One region of the Bacillus sp. mrc49 genome, then DNA from elsewhere that is predicted to be linked to it. Evidence: predicted binding sites of a transcription regulator. Region 1 holds the regulator's gene; each other region holds the start of a gene.
The links. Region 1 encodes LexA, which represses DNA repair genes until DNA is damaged. Its sites were predicted from a motif close to CGAACATATGTTCG; they were not measured.
Positions count from the first base shown of each region.

Region 2: a site for LexA is predicted at 1,731-1,744, ahead of addB (helicase-exonuclease AddAB subunit AddB). Genes of this name have one in related genera too.
Region 3: a site for LexA is predicted at 1,860-1,873, ahead of recA (recombinase RecA). Genes of this name have one in related genera too.

Region 1 is NZ_PHNG01000709.1:360,020-363,281, reverse strand. It holds gene CVN76_RS18860 (hypothetical protein) at 1-43, shown strand, start outside; gene CVN76_RS18855 (hypothetical protein) at 196-480, opposite strand; gene CVN76_RS18850 (glucosaminidase domain-containing protein) at 699-1,313, shown strand; gene lexA (transcriptional repressor LexA) at 1,498-2,121, opposite strand; gene yneA (cell division suppressor protein YneA) at 2,278-2,589, shown strand; gene CVN76_RS18835 (YneB family resolvase-like protein) at 2,602-3,258, shown strand.
Region 2 is NZ_PHNG01000800.1:170,625-173,886, reverse strand. It holds gene addB (helicase-exonuclease AddAB subunit AddB) at 1-1,598, opposite strand, end outside; gene lepB (signal peptidase I) at 1,791-2,351, opposite strand; gene CVN76_RS27165 (TVP38/TMEM64 family protein) at 2,384-2,998, opposite strand.
Region 3 is NZ_PHNG01000800.1:699,646-702,907, reverse strand. It holds gene rny (ribonuclease Y) at 1-313, opposite strand, end outside; gene recA (recombinase RecA) at 669-1,712, opposite strand; gene CVN76_RS29750 (competence/damage-inducible protein A) at 2,057-3,262, opposite strand, start outside.

The sequences.
Region 1 (3,262 bases):
ACGGATACGTACCCTGATTCGTTCGATCTATATTGAAAAATAGCGTGGATGCTTGGAAGATGCCTTTTCTTATAGAAGGCATTTTTTATTTGAAAAAAAGGCGGCGGGAGAGGAAAAAGACATCCAGTACCTACGAGTTAACAAGCCTATGGTGAATCGAATGAAGGCGAGTCTCCTCGATGCTAGACATATTCACTACGTCTTTTGTTTGGATGATCGATAGGATAATATACCAGTTTTGAGGGCGGCATAATTGCCAATGCTTGCATATCCATAAAACCAGCCCATGAAAATGCCTGCAACCAAATGTTGTCGATGGCTGATGAAAATGGAAATGAATAAACCGAGACCTAATGCAATGGTAGGGATGAATTTAGATGGGATATGGAACATGATCTTGACGACCTGTGTAACGATCATGATGATAGGTATCGCTATCACAGCATCCCAAAAGTTTGTATGGATAGTTGGAAAGTCCATCAGTGCACCACCTTAAGTAAGAAATTCTCAAGCTTATTTTTTACCATGTATAAACAAAATATACTATCGTAATATTGATGATTTGGCTCTAATCTTGCAGGCGTGTCCAACTCGATACCAAATTGGCTAAGACGACCTGTAACCTTTCTCATCGCTCTGAATACGATAAGAGTGAAGGCATGCATTAATCTACTAGAGAATCTTTTCGGGAGGTCGGAATGAGCAAGGAAACGTTTATAAATGAAATTGCACCCTATGCCCTGAGAATTCATGAAGAGTTTAAAATTTTACCTTCCGTCATGATAGCCCAAGCATGTTTGGAGAGTGGATATGGGACAAGCACTTTAGCCAATCAAGCAAAAAATATATTCGGTACGAAAGGTGACTATAAAGGCGAATCTATCATCATGCAAACAATCGAATATGTTAATGGAGCACCTGTCCAAGTAAGGAATAAATTCAGAAAGTACCCGACATGGGAGGAAAGTCTTCGCGATCTTGCCAATCTGTATGCATTCGGGACTTCGTGGAATAGAAATTTATATACGGCCGTCATCGGTGAAAAGGATTTTAAAAAAGCCCTCAAGGCAATATACGATGCAGGCTACGCCACAGATCCGAAGTATATTGAAAAACTGGTGAACCTTATTGAAACGAGCGATTTAACCAAGTTTGACTCCATGGTGGGTGAGGTCTATCATATCGTGATAAAAGGGGATACCGTTTCTGCGCTTGCCAAGGCATATGGTTCAACGCAAGTTCAGATTCAGCAGTGGAACGGGCTGGCCGATCTAAACTTAATCAAAGTGAACCAAAGATTAAGAGTAAAATGAACGTTAATCGGGAGGGAGTGCTATGCACTTGCTTTCTTTTTTTGTCTACCGATTGCATAGTGGAAGGGAAATGTGGTCTATTCTAGTAAAAAATAATCCTATCAAAAAAATTAGTTCCCTACGCATAATGAGAGAGTTCTCTACATAAATTAAGAGACAAACAAAAAAAGCGCGGTTAGCGCTTTTAGTGTATTTGCCTATATAAGCCTATCACTTTTCCAAGTATAGATACATCCCGCAGAATGATGGGCTCCATATTCGAGTTCTCTGGCTGCAGCCTTATGTAATCCGGTTCCTTAAAGAATCGTTTTACAGTGGCTTCATCATCTTCAGTCATCGCCACGACGATATCTCCATTATTGGCACTGCTCTGTTGCTTCACGATGACATAATCACCGTCATGAATTCCTGCCTCGATCATACTTTCCCCCATGATTTCAAGCATAAATACATGATCATCATGCGGTACCATGCTTTCGGGAAGCGGAAAGTATTCCTCTATGTTTTCAATTGCCGTTATCGGCATGCCGGCTGTTACTTTACCAAGTAATGGAACGTTCACGACATTGGCTTTCGGAATATTGTTAGCATCCTCCAAATTCAGGATTTCAATGGCCCTCGGTTTGGTTGGATCACGTCTGATCAGTCCTTTGCTTTCCAGACGGGATAAATGTCCGTGTACGGTCGAGCTTGATGCAAGCCCAACTGCTTCGCCGATTTCCCTTACGGATGGCGGATACCCTTTCAGGCGAACTTCTTCTTTAATGAAATCAAGAATATCTTGCTGCCGTTTTGATAGTTTAGTCATATGTGCACCTCTTCCCCAATGTTCTTTGCTTCATTATAGCATGGAGGCCAATTCTATACAAACATAAGTTCGAATTTTGTTGTTGACTGAAACAGGTGTTCTTATTATAATTTAAATATAAAATACGAACGAACATTCGTGTCGGAGGGATTATTCATGAAAAAATTATACAAAAATTATATTTATACGATTCTATTAGCCGGTTCTGTATTCATATTTTCAATTTTATTCTCTTGCACAATAAACGATGATCAAAAAAAGGATTTCCTTTCTATAGAAGTAAGCGAAGGCGATACCTTATGGGAAATCGCCGAAGAATATGAAGGAGCTGATTTGACAAAAAAAGAATTCATTGGTTGGATAGAAGAGCATAATGGTATCAGTGGGGATTCGATTAAACCCGGACAAGTAATCGTGATACCGGTAAAAGGGGAAAAGCTCGTTCAGAATTTGGCCAGTCAGCAGTGAAGGTAGGGTATTATGAAGGCAGTAATCTATTGTAGGGTCAGCACGGAAAAAGAGACACAGGAAACATCATTGGCAAGGCAGGAAGATGAGCTAGTCAAGTTGGCAGGGAAGATGGATTTGGAGGTGGTTGCGGTAATAAAAGAGCAGGCTAGCGGGTATGAGCTAAACCGTGACGGGATTTTTGATATGCTGGAGCTTCTTAAAACCAAGGAAGCTGAAGTCCTATTAATCCAGGACGAGACACGGCTTGGAAGAGGCAATGCCAAAATCGCGCTTTTCCATGTCATCCTTAAAGAAGGCGTGAAAATTTACACGCTTTCGCATGATGGGGAACTTGAGCTATCGGATTCTGATGCCATGGTCATCCAAATAGTCGGGATTGTGGAGGAATATCAAAGGAAGCTACATAATTTGAAAATAAAACGCGGGATGCTAAGGGCTGTCGAAAAAGGCTACCGCCCTCAAAAAAACCTGCATAACCAAAGGAATGCTACTGGAAGGGACCGCAAGGAAATTCCTGTAGTAGAAATCATTAAACTTCGTGAGAACGGATTGACGTTTGCAGAAATTGCAGCCACCTTAAGGGGTTTTGGCTATAAAGTATCCAAGGCTACCGTGAACCGCCGTTATCTCGAACATCAGCAAAATACAGAGGAAAGTCAATCATAGAACT
Region 2 (3,262 bases), on a different contig from region 1:
TCTCTTGCCGAAACCAAATCCCCAGCATCTTCCGCGTCCTGTTTCAGCTTTTCCAATTTTTCAGATACATGCAATTCTTCAAGATATAAATAAAGGGCTTCGCATAATTCCCTCCCATTATCAGCCTTCTTCACACGCTTGGAAAGCTTCAAGATGGGCTCGGTAAATAATTGCTTCATCTCATTCAGCTCTTGCTCAAGCTTCATTTCCTTATCCGTTTGGTTCCGGTCCTCCAGTTCCAGACCGCGGAAGCGCCTGTACGTCCAACGATCTTTTGAAGTCCATCTGCTCCCTTTGATCCCACGGGACAATACATAGTTCTCCAGCTTATCCACCTGCTCGCGCATCCTGTCATGGTTATTTTGCAGCGGAAAGAGAAGCTCCGTCTTGATTGCACGAAATACCGGTTCATAACGCCAATATCCATTGATGATCTCCAAAGTGGATCGAATCAATTCGATTAAAGGATGATTCAGCATCGTCCGTTTCGAATCGACGAACAAGGGAATTTGATAATCGCGGAACACGGTTTGTAAAATATCAGAGTACGCCTCACCGTTCCGGACTAAAATCGCAATATCACGGAAACGGTGCCCCTTCTGCCTGACAAGCATCAAGATATTCCGGGCAACACCTTCAATTTCTGCCCTGCGGTTAACGGCCTGTGCAATCGCTACATCAGGTAAGTGCTCAAACGTCCGTACAGGACGAATCGCAAAATAAGTTTCGAGATGATCCAGTCCTGGACTCTTCCCAAACCTTTCCGTTCCCGTTAAGATCTTATCGTCTGAAATTGGGATATTATTCCTCAACCCTGTTTGATAAAGATGATGATACAGGTTTCCCGTTTGCCTGAACAATTGCAGGTCATCCGGTGCATATTGCCTATAGGGCCGATCCAAAGTCAGTGAAACCGTCACATTCTTGCACAGTTTCATCATTTCTTCGACAATCAATAATTCCTGTGGCGTCAAGCTATAAAAGCCATCGACATAGATCTCCGCATTTTTTATATATGAAGACTCAGCCATTTTTTCGATCAGTAAAGTGAAATAGTCTTCGGAGTCGAGATATTTGCCGACCATTTCATCCTCAAACGCCTGATAGATCAATTCAAGGTCATGAAGTTTATCCTGGATGCCGCTTGCTCCCTTTGATGCTTCAGTCAAGTAGCTTTGAATGTCCCGCGGCTCGATGCAATACTGCTTGAACTCAGCCAGCATTAGTTCCATCTGGGCAATGAAACCCTGCTTATCTGCAGACCGGCGAAACAGCTTGAACTCCTCTTTTTTATCATCCATTATTTTCCTGATTAGCATGTTCACGCCAACACTATCCAAATGAAGGCGGCTCATTCCCCCTGTTTCCTGCAGAACCCGCCAAGCCAGCCTGCTAAAACTGAAAACCTGTGTCCGGATCATGCCGGCAAGACCTGGCGTTTTAATTAATTTATATTCAGATAGAAACGTCATCTGATCAGGAACGAGATAGATGATCGGATTGCCTTCGGGATCTTCTGCCAGTTTGGAGCGGATTTCGCCCAATACATTCGAGGTTTTCCCTGCACCTGATCTTCCCAGTAAAAAACGGAGTGACATCTCTTTTTCCCCCTTATACACCAACATTATGTCTAGATCTATCATACCAGAAAATCCTTCAACTTTTTGATGAGGATCCTTTCCAGTCAAGGACCACTTTCTATCATTTTACCGTTTCCCAATCCAAAACACCAATCGTACGTTCGTGTTTTCCCAACAGAAAAAGCCCTCTGCTTTCTCGGGCTTTGCCAATCATTTACCTGTAAATCTATAATTGAATTCTTTGAGCGGCCAATATCGAACATCCACCTTACCGACGACATTTCCCACTGGTATAAAGCCAAAGTGGCGGCTGTCCGCACTCTCAAGACGATTGTCACCCATGACAAAAAGCTTTCCCTTCGGAACGGTGGTCTCGTCCGTCAATTCCTTTAATGTGAAATCCCCCGTAAAATCCTGATCTGGGAATCCTTCCTTCCATTTCTCGAGATAAGGCTCATCCACTTTCCTGCCATTTACGTAAAGCCAATCATCCTTGTAACGGATGCGGTCTCCTGCAATCCCGATCACTCGTTTAACATAATCTTCTTGTGAATTCGCATGAAAAACAATAATGTCAAACCGGTGAATATCGTGAATCTGATAATTGATTTTATTCACAACAAGTTTGTTGCCATCTTCTAGGGTCGGCTGCATTGACTTCCCTTCAACGTCATAGCTTGAAAAGAAAAATGTACGGATCAAGATGTAAACAACAAAAGCTATCATGGCTGCTTTTATCCAATCGGATAAAGAATTCTTGTTTTTTCCCATCTCGTCAACCCCTACTACATTTATATTCTAACTTATTGTCCATCTTCCCTCTTCATGCTTTTATTTAATCGGGTCTCCAGTCTTTTTCCTACATACCAAAGGACGAATATGACGACCCCGATAATGATCGTGCGTATTGGCTTATGTATTAATGATACTAAATCGTAGCCTACGAAGCTAATCGTGAAGATCATTACCGCTTTTCCTCCTACGACCGCAAGTCCATATTGCAACGGACTGACCTTTGACAGCCCCGCAACGATATTCACGATGGCCGAAGGTGTAAAAGGGAAGCAGAGCAGGATGAACAAAGGTCCGAATCCATGACTTTCCACCCAAACCATCAAACGCTGAACCTGCTTATGTTTTTGTAAAAACCGAAAAAACCTCATTTGACCATATCTTCTTATGACTAAAAAGATTAAAAATGACCCCGCTACCGCACCAATCCAGGAAAATAAAAATCCCCACCAAAGGCCAAAAGCGGTTGCATTAGCCAATACGAACACAACTAAAGGCAAAAAGGGCAAGAACGCTTCCAGCATCGGCAGTAAGATACCGGGAATCGGGCCGAATGAGCGATATTGCTGAATAAGCCCCGATATATGATCAAGTGTAAACCACTCACGTATTGTCTCCAAGTCCATAATTATCTCCCTCGACATGCTGCCGTCAAAGCAGCATAAACTTATTAAAAAGATGTTTATTTTAGATATATCACTTTCTTCTGAAATTGCAAGAATTATTATCCATATATCTTCATACTTTCCCTATCTCAGGAAATCATAATCTTGTTAATGAAATTTTCACCATTTTTCAAAACAGCTTGCATATCGATTGAAAATACATTAGGATAATCAAACGGGAACGAATGTTCTATACGTTATAAATGTTACATATTCATAGTAAAA
Region 3 (3,262 bases), on a different contig from region 1:
CTAACGTATCATCCTTACGGTCCAGATTCTCTTCTCTTTGCAATAACCGATTTTCTTGTTTTTGTAATTCATTCCTTCTTTCACGGGATTCCCGATCAGAATCTGAACGAATTTTATGAATTTCATCTTTTGCTTCCAACAAGGCTTCTTTCTTAAGTGCTTCCGCTTCACGTTTTGCATCCTCAAGGATGTGTTCTGCAGAGCCCTTTGCCCCTGCTATTTTACTCTCAAATTTTGATTTGTGAATAAAATAACCAACAACTGCACCGACGATTAGGCCAAGCAAAGTGAAGATGATTGTCATGGGTTCCATCGTTTCACCTCCCCTTGCTATGAACTTTTTACATAAAATGTTGAACTGTCGGCAAGTACATTGCACATAAATTCAATATACAGCACTTAATTTTCAAAATTTTAGTTTGAAAAATTGTAAAATATACATATTAATTGTATAGTTGAGAATTTTCATTGTCAAGCGTTTGTCCCTTATGTATCAATGATTATTCAAGTTTTCTTAAATATTCACCACTGGAATGTGCTACATTCTTCATGGAAGGAGACGGCAATTCTGTTTTCCAGCCACTGAATTCGCTGAAAATTTCGCACTTTTCAGTTCATAATATTTATAGAAAAGGCCCAAGCAAATAAGCTTAGGCCTTTTCCTACCATCAATCAAGTAATTCAAAATGTTCATCTTCCGCTTCCTCTGGCGGCAGCTCATGCTCTCCATCAAGATTATAATGATCCCTGATTTTCTGAGAAATCTCCAGAGCGATATCTTGATTTTCTTTCAAGAACATCTTCGCGTTTTCCCGTCCTTGTCCAACACGCTCTTCGTTGTATGAATACCACGAACCGCTTTTAAGGACGATATCAAGCTCTGCACCCATATCAATGATTTCACCTTCCTGCGAAATACCTTGACCATACATGATATCAACTTCCGCTTGACGGAATGGCGGCGCAACTTTGTTTTTCACAACTTTGATTTTGGTTTTATTACCGACGATTTCATTGCCCTGTTTTAACTGTTCCGCACGACGCACTTCCAGACGTACAGTCGAGTAGAACTTCAATGCCCGGCCTCCTGGAGTGGTTTCCGGATTCCCGAACATTACCCCGATTTTTTCACGGACTTGGTTAATGAAAATGGCGATGGTATTTGATTTATTAATGGCACCAGATAGTTTCCTTAACGCCTGGGACATCATCCGGGCTTGCAGACCCATATGGGAATCTCCCATTTCACCTTCGATTTCAGCTTTAGGAACAAGGGCTGCAACCGAGTCGATGACAATGATGTCCACCGCTCCACTGCGAACTAGCGCTTCAGCGATTTCCAAGGCTTGTTCACCTGTATCGGGCTGTGACAGCAGTAACTCATCGATATTCACACCTAGTTTTTCCGAATAGGCTGGATCCAAAGCATGCTCGGCATCAATGAATGCTGCAGTACCGCCAGTTTTTTGCACTTCTGCAATCGCATGTAATGCAACAGTCGTTTTACCTGAGCTTTCAGGTCCATATATCTCAATGACCCGTCCCCTTGGATATCCGCCCACTCCCAATGCTACATCCAATGCCAATGAACCACTTGAAATCGTTGAAATCCTTCGATCAGACTGTTCTCCAAGTTTCATAATGGAACCTTTACCAAATTGCTTTTCAATTTGTTTTAAAGCCATATCTAAAGCCGCTTGACGATCACTCACTCAATTTCCTCCTCTATATTCAAATAATCGGCTGTCCGATTAATGATGCTCTTACGTTAGCAAAAATCTGCGAGACAAATGTTTGTATCTTGTCTCAAAACCTATCTTTACTATATACTCTTTTTTCTATTTTGCCAAGCAAAAAGTCGAACATTCATTCGTTTTTTTCTTTTCGGATATTCTTCAAAAAAAAGCGTTTTACCTTAAATGAAACTTCATTTTCATTCCACTTCATCCGCAGTAATTGAAAATCATGGAATTATTTTTTTCTTTTTCCCCTTTATACAGGAAACAAACTCATTAAACTAAATAAAAGCAGAGCTATAAAAGCTCTGCCCCCTCATTCACAAATCATTAAGCAAGTAATGACAGCCATACTTGACGCTTCTAATGCGGTTCTGCTCCCTGCTGCCTGATAGATTCAACTCTTTAAAGTGCGTGTTTCCATCACGATACGAAATGCCAATGAATACGGTACCTACAGGCTTGCCTTCTTGTTCATCGGGCCCTGCAACACCCGTGAAGCTTATGCCTACGTCCGCATCGTGCATTTTCCGGACATTGGAAGCCATTTCCTTGGCACACTCACCGCTGACCACACCATGCTCGGAAATGATTCCGCCGCTGACGCCTAGGACACTCGACTTCGCATCATTCGTATAACTTACAATGCCGCCCTTGAAGACTTTACCGGCACCCGGGATGGTTGTCAACTGTTCCTGAAACATCCCCCCGGTCAAGCTTTCCGCCGCGGCAATCGAAAGCTTGCGGACCGTCAATTCTTTTACAAGTTCCTTTATAAGCGAAGTATTATCAGCTCCGTAGTAAAACTTCCCAACCCTGTCCATAATTTCTTTTTCTGCGGATAAAATAAGCTCTTCGCATCTTTGTTTGGACGAGTCCTTCGCCGTGATCCTTAATGTCACTTCGCCTTCGGAAGCCAGCGGTGCAATCGTAGGATTCGTTTGATTGACAAGTAGATCATCTATCACCGTTTCCAATTCCGCTTCACCGATGCCAAAGAATCGAAGTACTTTCGAATCGATTCGATCATGCTTATCCAATTTATTCATGATCGATTCATAGCCATAACTTAAAAACATCGGTTCCATTTCACTAGGTGGCCCAGGCAGGAGCATATATGTAATCCCGGATTTGGACAAAACCATTCCCGGTGCCATGCCATGATCGTTTGCCAGCACTTCACTGCCTTCTAAAACAAGAGCCTGCTTTTTATTATTTTCCGTCATGGGGCGTTCCCGTTTTTGAAAGTAAGCTTCAATGGATTGCAAGGCTTCATCGTTAAAAACGAGTTTCTTGCCTATATGGCGAGCAATCGTTTCCTTCGTTAAATCATCCTTGGTAGGACCTAGTCCACCAGTAAAGACAATCAAGTTCGCCCTTGATTCTGCAATCTCTATTGCTTGCTGCAAACGACGATCGTTATCCCCAACCACAGTATGGTAAAAAACATTGATTCCCATTTGGGCAAACTGCTGTGATAAGAATCTCCCATTAGTATTATTGATTTGTCCTAAAAGAAGCTCGGA